One region of the Teredinibacter sp. KSP-S5-2 genome, then DNA from elsewhere that is predicted to be linked to it. Evidence: predicted binding sites of a transcription regulator. Region 1 holds the regulator's gene; the other holds the start of a gene.

Region 1 (7,967 bases):
TTGCGATTATGCATTTGGTGCAGTTTTTTGTGTCCAAAGAAGCGGATTCATACCTCTTAAAAGTGGCTTACCATCATAAAAAAATCTATCAGGTTAGCGATGAAATGTATGACCTTTTTTTCGATAGCCTGATGCAAACGCTTTCCGAGTTTTATCCGAAATATGGCCCTACCTGTCGGGTTGCATGGAAAATAACCCTGGCTCCAGGGTTAGAGCTGATGAAAAATATCGCGGATATTTACGATCAGAATATCTTGGGTGACTCTATCCCTTAGTGGTTTACACTCAGTGTTTCCCGGATGAGTTTAAACAGTTTACGTTTGGCTGCCGGTGCTTTTTGCTGACTGGTTTCTTTCTGTACCTGTCGGATCAGTTGCCGTAATTGTTGAATATCGGCATGTGGGTATTCCTGAATAAAGTTCTGTAGCGCCTGATTGTCACCGTCTGCTAGCCTGTCCCGCCATTTTTCAATCAGGTGAAGTTGACGTGCAGCCTGGTGTTGAGCCTCTTGAATTTCGTCATATGCTTCACGTATTGCATCGCCATCAGCTTTGCGCATGAGCTTGCCAATAAACTGCATGTGGCGTTTCTTCGCGCTCCGCTGAGTGATCTTTGGCGCTTCGGTAATGGCGTTGTATAGCTCTTCGGTTAATGGCAGCCGACTAATCTGTTCCAGGGTGAGTTCGGTGAGTTTAACGCCGAGCTCCTGCAATTCATGCATTTCCTTTTTGATCTGGGTTTTACTTGGGCCGTCAAATTCGTCTTCGTCAAAGGTATCGTAAATATCGTGCATATCGAGGTAAAAATAATTTAAGCGTAAAAGTAAGTTGCCAACCCAAGGAAGGCAAAGAAGCCGACAATATCTGTCAGGGTCGTCAGCGTCACCCCACCTGCCAGAGCCGGATCAATTTTAAGTGCCTTAAGCGCAATGGGAAGCAAGGCCCCAGCGCATGCAGCCGTCGCCAAATTAATAATCATGGCCACACCAATAATGATGGCAATGATAGGGTCATTAAACCAGAGTGCAGCGACCACGCCCATGATTAGCGCCCATAGGCAGCCATTTAATAAGCCAACATAAAGCTCACGATTTAATAGCCATCGCATATTCTGCGAACTGATATGGCCCACCGCTAAACCGCGGATAACGACGGTGAGTGTTTGTGAGCCGGCTACACCTCCCATGCTCGCGACAATGGGCATTAATACGGCGAGGGCGACGACTTTATCAATGGTGCCCTGAAAAATATTGATCACCGATGAGGCGAGAATGGCTGTGAGTAAGTTGATTCCCAGCCAAATGGCGCGCCTGGGGATGGTTTTTGCGACGGGAGCGAAGGTATCTTCTTCTTCGTCCAAACCTGCCAGACTCATTAGAGAGTGATCAGCATCTTCCCGGATTACGTCCACCACGTCATCGATAGTGATACGCCCAAGGAGCTTTCCCTGGTCATCCACAACCGGAGCGGAAATCCAGTCGTGTTGTTCAAACAGAATTGCGACTTCACTATCGACCATATTTGCTGGTATGGCGTTAATGTCTGTCACCATGACTTCGCGTACGGTGGTACTGGGGTCTGAGGTCAGTAATTTACTTAACGGCAACAAACCGAGATATTCATCTTTACGGTTAACGACTATCAGACTATCAGTGGAAGGCGGTAATTCGTTATGTCGGCGCAAGTAGCGCAGTACAACATCCAAGGTAAACCTGGGGCGTACGGTGATGGTATCGGTGTTGGTTAAGCCGCCTGCCGTTTCTTCGTCGTAGGAGAGTACTGCCTCAACGCGTTGTCGGTCTTGCTCGGTCATAGCCGACAGCACTTCTTGAATAACTTGCTCGGGCAGTTGTTGCAGAATATCTGCAATGTCATCCGTTTCCAGGCCTTCGGTTATTTCGGCAACGGCTTCAGCGTCCATGTCGCTGAGTATGTGCGACCGAAGTTCATCCGGTAATTCTTCAATGACTTCACCGGTGCTGGATTTATCGACCAACTCCCACAACAGTGTTCTGGAAGGTGGCGGTGACGATTCTATGAGACGGGCTATTTCTACCGGCTTTAGTCCATTTACCAGACGGGCAATTTGACGCAAGGTACCGCCGTCGAGCATATTGTGAATACGCTCGATATGAACCCTGGATGGGTGCTTGATTTCTTCCGCGGGGGCTTGCATTCAATAAAAAACTCTACTGTTTATGAGGAGTTTGACTCGCTATCAAATTTTTGCTGGAGCAGAAGATAACGAAAGCTAAATTAGATTGCTACAGAAATATTCTTTTATTCTCCTTCGCCAAATTTATCGTTAATTAAATCACACAGTGCGTCCATGGCTTCCTGTTCGTCATTTCCTTCGGTCACAAGTGTGACTTCACTGCCTTTGGTTGCAGCAAGGAGCATGAGAGAAATAATGCTTTTTACGTCTACCTGCTTATCGTTAAAAGAAATCATCACGCGGCTTTCATAGCGGTTGGCCAAGTTGGAAAGCTTGGTTGCAGCGCGGGCGTGCAGACCGAGTTTATTGATGATTTCAATTTTTCTTTCAAGCATGAATTCGTTCCTGAATTACTGTCCGGGGATCTGTTCTAGTTGACGATGGCGAACCTGAACATTTCCATAGTGTTGTTTCATCTGCTGGCTTAAGCGTTCACACAGGTATACGGAACGATGCATACCCCCCGTACAGCCAATCGCAATGGTTAAATAGCTGCGGTTGCTTTGTTCGAACTGAGGTGCCCACTTGTGAATAAAATGGTATAGATCCTCTTCCATTTCCTGTACTTCTTTTTGTCTGGCGAGGAAATTTATAACTTCTTCCTCCAGTCCCGATTTGGATCTGAGTTCTGGGCTCCAGTACGGATTTGGTAAACAGCGTACATCGAAGACAAAATCGGCATCGACTGGGACGCCATATTTAAAGCCAAAGGAGGTAAACATAATTGCCGTTCCCGAAGAAGATTCCCCGACAACCAAACGCTTAATGGTTCCACGTAGTTCATGGATACTCATACGCGTGGTGTCGATGGTAAAACTTGCAGAATTGGCAATAGGAGCAAGGATCTGCTTTTCTTTGGCAATGGCCTCATTGAGACCAATGTTATCGTCTGACAGAGGGTGTTTACGGCGGGTTTCGCTAAAACGTTTTAAGAGTACTTCCCTTGAAGTATCCAGATAAACAACGTCGCCACTAGTTCCCGGGTGTGTTAGGGAACGGATAATATCCGGTACCTTACTTAAATCACTATGGAAATTACGGGCATCAATGCCAACGGCAATTTTCTGTTCGCTTTGCTTATTAGCGGATTGAATATGCGCGATTAAGGCGGGTAATAGATCAGCGGGAAGATTATCTATGCAGGTGAAACCTTCGTCTTCTAGAAGGTGTAAGGCTGAGGTTTTGCCCGACCCTGATCTGCCACTGATAATAACTAAACGCATATTGCCACCTTGTTTTATTAATGGCTGGTTTGTTGAGTGATGAGCTGAAATAGCTGCTCGTCGCTGGATGCTTCGCGAAGGTGTTTTACCAGTTCCGCTTTTTGCATGGCTTCGGCGACGTTTGCCAGGGTTTCCAGGTGCTCTGCTTCAGCATTTTCCGGCACCAACATGGCGAACAGTAAATCGACAGGTCGACTGTCTGCGGAATCGAAATCGATGGGGTCGTCCAGTGTGATACAAGCTCCCAGTGTTTCGCCTCCGGTATTACAGCGGCAATGCGGAATGGCAATGCCTTCACCGATACCCGTTGAACCTAATTTTTCCCGTTCAACCAGATTGGTAAATAGTTCGTCGGCGTCTATCCCTTCGCAATACTGTGCAAAAAGGTACGAAAGCTGCTCAAGGAGCTTCTTTTTACTGGTGGAATTCCATTTGGCCCGTGTTCGATCCTGAGTGAGAATTGATTTTATTTGCATGACTTTCGGATACTTACTTTTAAACCATTCATAACCAAAAAAACCAAAAGCATGGGTACCGCTTTTGGTCATTTATAACCTAACTATTTTACCAGTATTTGATACTGGCTTCAGGGGTGCCAACCCTAACATTATTGGCGTTTACACTAAACGTTTACGCTCATTGGACGGGGGAATACCCAGTGATTCACGGTATTTCGCAATCGTCCTTCGTGCAACCTTGATACCTTGTTCTGCAAGGAGTGCTGTAATTTTAGAATCACTGAGCGGCTTTTTCGCGTTTTCTGCCGCAACCAGTTTTTTAATTATGGCTCGAATTGCTGTCGATGAGCACTCTCCGCCACTGTCTGTAGCAACATGGCTGGAGAAAAAGTATTTCAGTTCAAAAATCCCCTGTGGGGTATGCATATATTTCTGCGTGGTAACACGCGAAATGGTGGATTCATGCATTTCCACTTCTTCTGCCACATCATGTAAGACCATCGGTCGCATGGCTTCCGGTCCATGATCGAGAAACCCCTGTTGTTTTTCAACAATGCATGTCGCGACCTTTAATAAGGTTTCATTGCGGCTTTGCAGGCTTTTCAAAAACCAGCGGGCTTCCTGTAGGTTATCCCGAAGAAAGGTGTTGTCACTGCTGGAGTCGGCGCGCTTAACCAGAGAAGCATAGTCCTGATTAATGCGTATTTTAGGGGCTATCTCCGGATTGAGTTGTACCTGCCAGCGGTTGTTTTCCTTTTGTACGAAAACATCTGGTACTACGTATTCTGCGGTCTCAGTACTGATGGCATCGCCGGGTCTGGGATTAAGGCTCTGAATCAGGGCAATGGCTTTTTGCAGCTGCGGCTCTTTTACTTTGAGCCTGCGCATGAGTTGTTTGAAGTCTCTGCTACCTAGCAACTCCAAATACTGGTTTACGATACTTTTCGCGGTGGCCAGCTCTTCTGTTTCCGGTGCTAAATGGGAAAGCTGAATCATCAGGCATTCACGAATGTCCTGGCTGGCTACCCCAACCGGATCGAACTGTTGGACGCGATGCAGGACGGCAATGACTTCGTCCATTTCCAACTCTTCGTGATGCTTTACTATGCCCTCGAATATTTCGTCCGCGGTTTGGCTGAGCATTCCCGAGGGTTCGACGGCATCAATAATAACTTCGGCGATCTCCCGATCCAGATCGGACATGGGAGTCAAGTTAAGTTGCCAGTGGAGGTGATCCTGCAGGGTTTCTGTCACCGCCCGCCGTGATTCAAAGTCGAAATCCTCGTTGTCTGGTTTTGAAAGACCCGAACCGGAAGGTGCAGATTGATAAACATCATCCCAGCTGGTGTCGACGGCAAGATCATTTGGAATGTCCTCGCTCCATTCGCTGTCGGTTGCTGAGGAATCGTCGTAGTTGTCCCGTTCTGAGGTTTCTTGCTCGTTGGACTTGCTTTCTGATTGATCTTTACTGGTGTCTTGAGAGGCTTCTCCACTGTCTTCCTGGGTTTCCAGCATCGGGTTGCTGTCTAACGCTTCCTGAATTTCAGCCTGGAGATCGAGTGTGGAAAGCTGGAGAAGACGAATGGCCTGCTGTAGCTGAGGAGTCATCGTCAGCTGCTGACCCATTTTTAACTGCAGGGTTTGCTTCATAGTCTGCTAAATCTTTGAGATTACTCGAATTTTTTACCAGTAGATTTCAAAAGTTTAGTCGCGACTAGAGCGACAAGCAATGGCTTTTTTGCTTTTTCGAAGCAAAGTTTGTGCCGCGCCAAGAGCTAAGAGGGTAGGTGGATGAGTTTTTGTTGCAAGTTAAAGCGTAAAGTGCTGACCAAGGTATACTTCGCGAACTTTTTTGTTGTTCAGTACTTCGCCCGCATCGCCTTCAGCAATGATATGCCCTTCCGATACAATATAGGCCTTTTCGCAGATATCGAGAGTTTCCCGAACGTTGTGATCAGTGATTAATACCCCGATTCCCCGGTCTCGCAGCTGTTTTATGATGTCCTTAATGTCGCTCACAGAAATAGGGTCGACACCGGCAAAGGGTTCGTCCAGCAAGATAAACTGGGGTTCAGCTGCCAAAGCGCGAGCGATCTCAACGCGTCGTCGTTCACCCCCGGATAACGCCATGCCCAAGCTGTCTTTGATATGGGTAATATGAAATTCTTCGAGCAGGTTCTGCAGGGCTTGGTTTCTGTCTCCCCGCCGTAAATCGTCACGAGTTTCCAATATCGCCATGATATTGTCGGAAACTGTCATTTTTCGGAACACCGATGCTTCCTGCGGAAGATAGCCCAGTCCTGCTTTGGCTCGACCGTGCATTGGCAAATGGGTGACGTCTTTGCCGTCAATAAATACATTACCTCGCTCGGGTTTGACGATGCCGGCAATCATATAAAAGCACGTTGTTTTACCCGCCCCGTTGGGGCCTAGCAAACCAACAACCTGACCGTCATTCACGCTCATGGAAACATCAATAACGACTTGGCGACCTTTGTAGCTTTTGGCGAGGTGTTTGGCGTGCAGCTGGGGCATGAAAACGTTTTTCCTGGATGAATGCTAGTTTTTCAAGGATTTGGCCGGAATGACCATACGTACTCTGCCATCGTCTCCGTCGGTATTGGTGCCGCCAGCTCTAACAACAGATTTTTTCACATCATATTCAATTTTATCGCCACTCAGGCTGGTGCCTTCCTGTTTGAGCAGAGCCTTGCCCAATAAGAATAGCGTGGCGTTATTCACTTGGTATTCGAGCGTTTGTGCGGTGGCTTTTACTTCCGCTTCATCGGCTGCTGGCTTTTGTTTATAGGTTGCGGGTTTCCCCGTTGCGACAACTTTGGATACTTTATTGCGTTCACTATAAATCACCACTTTGTCTGCCGTGATTTCCATGCTGCCCTGTTCCATGATCACCCGACCTGAATAGGTTGTGGTGCCTTTTATTTCATCTCTTTCGGCCTGGTCAGATTGAATAGTAATCGGTTGTTCTTTATCGCTTGGCAAAGCAAAAACAGGATGCCCAAGCGCAAGACAGACAATAAAAACTGTCAGGCGAGAGATAAGTTGTCTCGGGCTAAATAGGGTCATGAACGCCTCGTACATTGGACAGAAGCTTAATTCGTTTTTCATTGAGGTTGGCAATCATGCCGATTGCTGTGATTTCTCCACTTGGGGTCGTGATCTTAACAGGCTTATCGGTTTCTACCAGTTTTTCTCGTGGAAAAATAGTGAGTTCCTCTGTTTGCAGCGAAGAGGTATTTCCTTTTTTATCGGTTTGCCAGATTTTTACGTCTTGCCACAGGTTCAGTAATTCGCCCTTTTCGCTGAGCTTGCCATTGATGGATTCGATGAACCAGGGTGCAACATCCATAAACAGCTGTACGGAAGGTTTATCTATCAGCGTGTAATCCCTGGCAGGCAGATAGCCGCCTTCTTCTGTTGTCTGCTCAGGAACCTGGTAGTACTCCAATTTTTCTGCATTGAATACATAATCCAGTGCACCTTCTTCGTTAAAGTGCTGTGAAGATGTCTGATGGGCAACTGCAATGGGTGTTTTGTCTTCTTCTTCGGTTTCTGCCTGAGGGGTTGGGTTTAGAAAGCGGTCTGGCGAATCGATAACAAACGCCAAGCCCATAATGACAAGCAGTACGCCGATCAGGTAGAACGTATTAATGTTGATGAGTTTTTTGAGCTTGGCAAACATAGGGAGTATTTTGCTCAGGATATGTATTGAGCAAGCGCCGTATCAAATGACCCTTGGGCTTGCATGATAAAATCACAGGCTTCTCGAACCGCACCTTCACCGCCCGCTCTGGTGCTTTGCCAGTGTGACCTTTCCACCATAACCGGCAGGGCATTGGCCACAGTCAGTGCGAGGCCAACTTTGGTCATCACTGTTAAGTCCGGGTAGTCGTCCCCCATAAAGGCTATTTCGTCCAGCTCACAGGGAAAGCTCTTGAGTAGTTCGCATAGTGCAGAGTACTTATCTTCCCTTCCTTGAATCAAGAATTGTATTCCCAAATCCTGAGCGCGTTTTTCAACGATATGGCTACTTCTGCCGGTAATAATGCCC
Region 2 (7,967 bases), 910 kb from region 1:
TTTTATTGGCGGTTTAAAAACACACTCAAATATTCATATGGAAGATTAAACACCCCGTGCAGAGTGTTTAGAACAAAATATTTAACTACCAGTGTTTTGACACTCCCAAAACCACCCGTGAACCAGCTAAGTCTTTTAAGGCTTCATCATTGTCGTTATAGGAGTAGGTTAAACCGATATTGAACGTTGTAAACCATTCAATGTCCCTGTTCACCTGCACACTGTAATCGACAAAATCCACACTATCGTTGTCCGAGTTCAATTGTCCAAGATGCAATAACAGGTTGTATTTTTCTGCAAATTGATAATGTCCATTCGCATCCAGATACACCTCTTCCACATCCACGTTATCATAGTAATGAAAACTGAAATTGGGAAAAATCACACCCGCATAAGCTTCGCCCGAATCGGATTCACTGTACTCTGAAAAAGCATGCTGCACGAATCCAACATCAAGTTTGACTTTATCTAAATCAAATTTGTACCCCAATACCGCATCCAACTGAAGCTCATCTTCACCGTTTATTTGTATATTGGTAAACACCACAGCATCAGCATATAAACCAAAATTGGTATTACCATAGTGCACACCACCATATAAAGATGGCTCCTCATTAGAAAGCGAAAAACCTCGCAACAATCGATCGGAAACCAGAGTCAAACTGGCGCCAACTTTATGTTCGGCATAAACAGAACAAGTAAAAGACAAACAAAGAAAGCACAACAGATATCGAAAATAAAACATGGGAAGCACTCCTACTTAATTATTTTTATTGGTAGAAAATTAAAGCGCCTTCAATATAGAAACTATTATTCACATGGCTATCGCAAATACATCACGAAAATATCACGGAGTAATTAAATGTGAAGCAACATAAGCTCCAATTCAACCCAACACACAACATAAAGAATTTACACGCCAAAAACCTTTCAATATTAGAATACATAAAAAGAATGCTCGAATAAAAACACATCAATTTATGCGGATAATGAACTTGTCAATCACCGTAAACTTTGATAGCTTCTCATGCCTGATCACATAGATATTAGCGGAGGGTAGACATGATTGTAGCAAGAACCTTCCGGGCATTCAGTTAACCAATATACTGACTATTCCAGGCCCGGTTTAAAGCCGGGGCACTTACACAGCCCCTGAGTTATTGACGTCAATTACGTTAGGGCTTCTCATGTCTACACAATATTCCCTTTTTCAATTAGGTTGGAAAACCTTTTTCCAACAACAGCTTTCGTTATCCGAGCTAGAAAACCATTTCATTGGTAGAGTCTCCGGCGTGCATAAATCCCATCTCGATTTGCTAATGGAACAAGGTAAGCGCCTGATTGCTTACCCCAAACACCTGGACACATTAACGGTTGGTGATTGGCTTGTTCTAGATAAAGAAAACAAACCAATTCGAAGCCTAGAGCGTTTATCTCTGTTTTCTCGAAAATCTGCAGGCAAACAATCGTCAGAGCAATTAATCGCTGCGAATATCGATACAGTAATGATTGTCTGTTCACTGAACGAAGATTTTAATCTTAACCGAATTGAACGCTACCTGGCTTTAACCCAACAATCCGGGGCAGAAGCAGTGGTAATTCTTTCTAAAGCCGACCTTTGTCCTGATTATGAAGACAAACGATATGCAGTAGAAAAACTCAACCCTTTTTTACCGGTATTTGCGTTAAACACTTTATCGACCGATGTTGAACAGCTCACCCCCTGGTGCAAAGCCGGGCAAACACTAACCGTTGTTGGCTCTTCAGGTGTTGGTAAATCCAGCCTGGTAAATAGTCTGATCGGGAACGGAGTGCAAACCACACAAGCAATCCGTGAGAACGATGGCAAAGGAAAGCATACAACTACTGCTCGCAGCCTGCATTTATTACCACAAGGCGGAGTCATTTTAGATACACCCGGCATGAGAGAAATCCAAATACTGGCTGACAAGGAAAATATAGAAGAAGTCTTTACTGAAATACACCAACTCGCAAATAAGTGTAAGTTCAGTGATTGCAAACATGAAAACGAACCTGGTTGCGCGGTACTCGAGCAAGTTGCAACTGGACAAATTGATGCAAGAAGGCTGGAAAACTATCGAAAACTGATTCACGAGGCTGAGTTCAACAGTATTTCGATTGCTGAAAAGCGCGCGAAGGAGAAAAGCTTAAGCAAGTTTTACCACAATACTATGATCGACTCATACAAGATAAAACGAGGAGAATAGACTTCCGACGAGCTAAACCACCAATACCAAGTCATCCTAGAAGGATGACTTGGTATATCACGGTTAATCAATAGCAGGGAGGACAAACAACGAAACAAAATTTAAAAAGGTTGCTCTATCATCATAATCTTCCGTTTTTAAGTAGAAGCGTTCGGAGGCAGTTTGAATGACACTTTTTGCCTCATCAAAAATAGCAACATCCGACTCATGAACTTCATCTTCACATTTATCATAGTAAAGGCAATTCATTAGTTTATCTCTGTACGCCGCGTCTTCGATACTATTGATGTATTCAATTGAAAACAGAGCGACAATCAAGCCATAACTTAAGGGTTTGTCATCAAGAACAGGCGTATCTTCATCATTAGAAACCAGGCGAACCAAATTATAGCTATTGTGCAGACGTTTAAGCTGCCTTGGGTTGGATAGTTCAAAGCGATTTGCCCAAAAAGAAAAAGCTGCTTTTTGTTGATCACTCAAACCATGCTGAAAGTTAGATTCCGTATCTTTGTCCCCACCGAATAGCGGGTGCGAAATAATACTTTTAATTATCTTCTCTGAAGAAATATTACCAACTAGAGAACTTCCAGAAGCAGCCCCACCGGAAACAGCTTTCTTTTTGGAATCCACTTCAATCAAATATCCATTTTTATCTACCTGACTGAGTATTCCCTGCCATTGACTTCGCTTTTGCTGGTCATCACCCCAGATATATCCCAAAAACTGACGAACGGTATTGGGTTCAGGCTCCTGTAACAAAATAGGCAGATGAATCATCTTACCCAAATAATCCCGAGCAATTGCCTTTGCATCATTTAACGCATGATATTTTTCTAAAGACTCGTAGTGCAGCGCCATCGCCGCTAACGCAATTCGCTGATCAACTGCAATCAACACCGTTACTTGAGGAATATCCAAAACCAAACGGATTGCCTCAAATGTTTTGACAATACCTTCTGGACCACATCGATCCAGATCATCGACAACAAATAACATTCGTCGTTTAGGACCGATATTCAAATTAAAATCATACTTATCAACACTCGGTGTACGTAGACGAATATTACACATTAACCGAATGTCATCCTTCATAACAGCAACCTGCCCTAAATGCTCCGCATAATCAGGCAAACGCACGTAAGTCAGCAATTCTTTGGTAAAGGGCTGTGCAAGTAACACACGAAATTGTTTATAAAAAGTAAACAACGTTGCCATCAAAACTAAAACAGACCCCGCTCCGAGCCAATGCTTATCTGCGGTATATAACTTCCACTTAACAAGATAGTGGTATATAGAGTCATGAAACAGCACGACACTCAAAACAAACATGCTGATAATTGTCATTTTGGTTGTGTATTTTTTATATGAAAAACACAACGCCAACCAAATTCGCATGGTCAAGTTCCAGCCAATTTGCACACATTGATTCGTCAGCACATACAAAAACCGTTTAACGCCCTTTGCACCTTCCAACTCAAACCCCAAATGACAACTCGTGAGCGCATCCATCATTTCCTGAGCCAGCCCCGCCTGAATATTTTTTGAATGCTCATAAGCCCAGGCATTAAACTCACCAAACAGAAAAGGCTGTTTTCGATTTTTCCTGAGACGTTGCTTTAACAAATCTATAACGCGGGTTTTACCCGACCCCCAATGCCCCAACAAACCAATGGTTAAATGCTCACCATTGCGACGATCCGTCAACAAATTCGCCAGCGAACTCACTAGCCCTTCTCGATCCAGATGATCTTCTTTTTTTCCTCCTGTTTCGGGTGCAACCAGAAAATCTGCTCGCAGTTTTTCATCTTCAAAGTTTCGTTCAATAATTTTTTGATAACTGGCATAAATTGTCGATAGCGCATTTTCTTCATCAACTGAACCAGCTTGACTAATTACCCGTGCGAGAGCCTCAAGGAACACCGACTCATAGAGTTGTTTTAACTCATCAGAGGTTGCAGGCCAAAGCTTCTGTTCAGAAAGTGCCGACACAGAATGCTCGGATAGGTAGCTCACATCAGAACTAATCGCTTGCTCGCTTAAGCTTGCAACCTCACTTCCCTGCCTGTGCCACAATCCAATTTCCGAGCTAAGAATTTCCCCACAGAGTGCGGCGTTTGATTCCATCCCCTGATCAAGTCCCAACTCAGCCAAGTTAGCAAAGGATAAAAATAACGGAGCAAACGCTTCACTTTTCTCAAAGCGGGAGTGCGCTTCCCTCAAGGAGCGGCCAAACTCCTCTAATTTCAACTCATGCTCCTGGCCTAACGCGTCCTGGTAGGCACAAATCAAAACGGAATAAAGCGAAAGCAAGTCTCCAGTGGTGATTGTCTCGTCTTCTCTATTGAATTTTTCCACCTTTTCGGAGACTCCCTGCGTAGCGCCAGGCAAAGGCAGCAAGGGCAATGACCTGAAGATCGATCGAGCAGCCAGCATCAGCAGCAATTGTTTTTGTGAATCCGGCTTTTGTCGAACTAACTGATTGATTTGCTCATCTAAGTTTCGCAGTTCTACAGTTTCCATGAGTAGACGTTCCCAGTATCGTGTTAAAAGCTTAATATGACGGTGCTATGCACTTGCGGGGAGAGAACCATGCAAAACAACCAATTATTCCCTCGTATGCTACTGATATCAGTAGCTCTCATTATGGCCCATCTAAGTTGGGCAGATGAAGTATATAAAACAGTGGACGATAAAGGCCGGGTAACTTACACCGATACTCCCGGGGCCAATAAACAAGCCAAGGAGGTGGATTTACCACCGATAAACACTCAACCTCCGGTTCAGTACCGCCCCAGAACAATTCAGCAGGGTAAAGCATTCATTCCCGAAACAACCATGGTTTTGACCTCTCCTACCAACGGCAGTCAAATTGGGCCGACCCAGGACAGCATTACCGTAGCGGTGGAAATCAAGGGAGATATGCCAAGCTACTCACACATCTCCATTAGTTTTTCCGGACAGGAATACACCCTGGCGAAAGGCGCGGGAGCAATTGAAATACCGGTAAAACGGATCGATCGCGGGGAGAAAACCATTATCGCAACCATGATCGGTCGTCAGGGCGAAGCGGTGATCACATCCCCTCCCGTTACCATTCACATAATTCGGCCGAACCGAAAACCCAGAGCCTCCCCCAAATCTTAACCCACAAGCCCTTGCACCAACTTGGTGCGAGGGCTAGCATTATAATCAATCACCGGTTTTCCTCCCTTCGCTGTACCCCGCTGTATATGGGAGCTCAATCCAAATACCAATGTTGGTTCGGATATTGCTGTAGCCATGACAACCTCAACTACACCCAAAACACAAATGGACTATAAACTTGTTCTGGACTCTCTGATGACCGCAGTGATCGTGGTGGACGACAACCTCCGCATCTATCACCTGAATGCATCCGCAGAGTTTCTATTTGGCTTAAGCTGTGACCAAATGCAGGGTCGACACATACACGACTGCTTTTCAGCTAAGGATGGCACTCCCAACTCATTGCAACACGCATTGCGCGAAAACCTCAATTTCACCAAGCGCAAGGCGCAATGGACACTGCATAATCAACAAAAAATTACAGTCGACTACTCCGTTTCCCCCAGCCCGGAAACCGGCAACATTATCATTGAGGTTCAGCCTCAAGACAGGCTCATGAAAATTAGCCGAGAGGAAGCCTTGTTATCCTACCGGGAGACATCCCGCAACCTCGCACGCAGCCTGGCACATGAAATCAAAAACCCTCTCGGGGGTATACGGGGGGCAGCACAACTGCTCAGTAAAGAATTCAATGACAGTGAGCTTTGTGAATACACCAGAGTCATCATCGACGAAACCGATCGTCTGCGGAACTTAGTCGACAGACTGCTGGGACCCAACAAGCCCAGTCAAAAAGCATTACTGAATATTCACTCGGTGCTTGAACATGTCGCCACAATTATTCGGGCAGAAAGTAAAAATCAGATAGAAGTAAAACGGGATTACGACCCCAGTATTCCAGAATTACTGGGTGACCAGGAGCAACTGATTCAAGCGGTTTTAAATATTGCCCGCAACGCCATGCAGGCACTACAGGAACTAGAAGACGAAACAGCCCCCTGTATAACCCTGAGTACCCGTATCCAACGCCAATACACCATTGGTAAAACCTATTACCCGCTGGTTGTACGAATAGGTATAGAAGACAACGGCCCCGGCATTCCCGAATCGATTATTGATGACATATTTCTTCCCATGATCAGCGGGCGAGCGTCAGGAACCGGTCTGGGCTTATCCATCGCACAGAATTTAATAGGTCAACATAACGGCCTCATCGAATACCAAAACAAAACTCACGCAACTGAATTTGTGATTTATATCCCCTTAAGGACACATGATGACTTCTAATCTTGTTTGGATCATAGATGACGATAAATCCATTCGCTGGGTACTGGACAAGGCGCTTTCTCAAGCACAAATATCCACCCGATGTTTTGAAAATGGCGAAGATGCGCTCGATGAATTGGAGAGCAATCCTCCACAAGCGGTACTGTGCGATGTCCGAATGCCAGGTATAGACGGCTTATCTCTGCTGGCCAAAATGCAGGAATCATACCCACAGTTACCCGTTATTATTATGACTGCCCACTCTGATTTAGATAGCGCTGTTTCGGCCTATCAGGGAGGTGCTTTTGAATATCTACCAAAACCCTTTGATATAGAAGAAGCCGTCGATGTTACCCAGCGAGCCCTGGCGCAAGCGGCACAAAACAGTCAAAGCCCAATTGAACCGGCACCGTCCATTAATGCTGAAATTATTGGTGAAGCGCCAGCGATGCAGGAAGTGTTTCGTGCAATCGGTCGACTGTCCCAATCCAACATTACGGTGTTAATAAATGGCGCTTCAGGAACCGGGAAAGAGTTGGTAGCCAAAGCCCTGCACCGACACAGCCCGAGAAAAAACGAGCCTTTTATTGCATTAAACATGGCCGCCATCCCTAAAGACTTGATTGAATCAGAATTATTCGGCCACGAAAAAGGCGCGTTTACAGGTGCCGCCAGTCAACGCCAAGGCCGTTTTTTACAAGCCGATAAAGGAACTCTTTTTCTGGATGAAATCGGCGATATGCCCGCCGATGCGCAAACTCGTTTATTACGGGTTCTGGCCGACGGTGAATTTTATCGCGTCGGTGGCCACACCCCCACCCGGGCGGACGTCAGAGTCATAGCTGCGACCCATCAAAACCTGGAAAAACTGGTAGCCGAAGGGCGTTTTCGCGAAGACTTATTTCACCGACTCAATGTTATTCGCATTCATATTCCCTCGCTGAGCGAAAGACGCGAAGACATTCCACAACTAGCAAAACATTTTTTACGTAAGGCCGCCGCAGAGCTGGCGGTTGAACACAAAGTTCTTGCAGAAGAAACCATCTCCTATATTCGTCAATTACCCTGGCCGGGCAATGTAAGACAGCTCGAAAACGCCTGCCGCTGGCTCACAGTTATGGCCTCCGGCAGGGAAGTAAAAATTTCTGATTTACCACCGGAACTGATTCAAAACGAAAAAGCCGATATCAACACCAGTGCGGAGTGGTTTAAGGCTTTGGAAATATGGGCCAAACAGGAACTGGAAAACGGCCAGACAGACATACTAAAACAAGCTTCACCACGATTTGAAAAAACGCTCATCGAAGTTGCTTTACGGCACACACGCGGCAGAAAACGTGACGCAGCAGAACTGCTGGGCTGGGGAAGAAATACACTCACCAGAAAATT

The links. The regulator sigma-54, encoded in region 1, starts transcription at its own class of promoters, with help from an activator protein. The targets are predictions, from matches to a motif close to TGGCACANNNNTTGCNNT.
Region 2: a site for sigma-54 is predicted at 5,486-5,503, ahead of glnL (nitrogen regulation protein NR(II)). Genes of this name have one in related genera too.

Annotation. Positions count from the first base shown of each region.
Region 1 covers NZ_CP120416.1:24,456-32,422, forward strand. The annotation lists gene P5V12_RS00100 (hypothetical protein) at 1-275, shown strand, start outside; gene yjgA (ribosome biogenesis factor YjgA) at 272-793, opposite strand; gene mgtE (magnesium transporter) at 811-2,175, opposite strand; gene P5V12_RS00115 (HPr family phosphocarrier protein) at 2,280-2,549, opposite strand; gene rapZ (RNase adapter RapZ) at 2,565-3,437, opposite strand; gene ptsN (PTS IIA-like nitrogen regulatory protein PtsN) at 3,455-3,985, opposite strand; gene P5V12_RS00130 (RNA polymerase factor sigma-54) at 4,055-5,545, opposite strand; gene lptB (LPS export ABC transporter ATP-binding protein) at 5,705-6,430, opposite strand; gene lptA (lipopolysaccharide transport periplasmic protein LptA) at 6,455-6,982, opposite strand; gene lptC (LPS export ABC transporter periplasmic protein LptC) at 6,969-7,598, opposite strand; gene P5V12_RS00150 (HAD-IIIA family hydrolase) at 7,613-7,967, opposite strand, start outside.
Region 2 covers NZ_CP120416.1:4,152,137-4,160,103, forward strand. The annotation lists gene P5V12_RS17580 (TorF family putative porin) at 86-745, opposite strand; gene rsgA (ribosome small subunit-dependent GTPase A) at 1,188-2,228, shown strand; gene P5V12_RS17590 (P-loop NTPase fold protein) at 2,292-4,748, opposite strand; gene P5V12_RS17595 (DUF4124 domain-containing protein) at 4,818-5,372, shown strand; gene glnL (nitrogen regulation protein NR(II)) at 5,508-6,599, shown strand; gene ntrC (nitrogen regulation protein NR(I)) at 6,586-7,967, shown strand, end outside.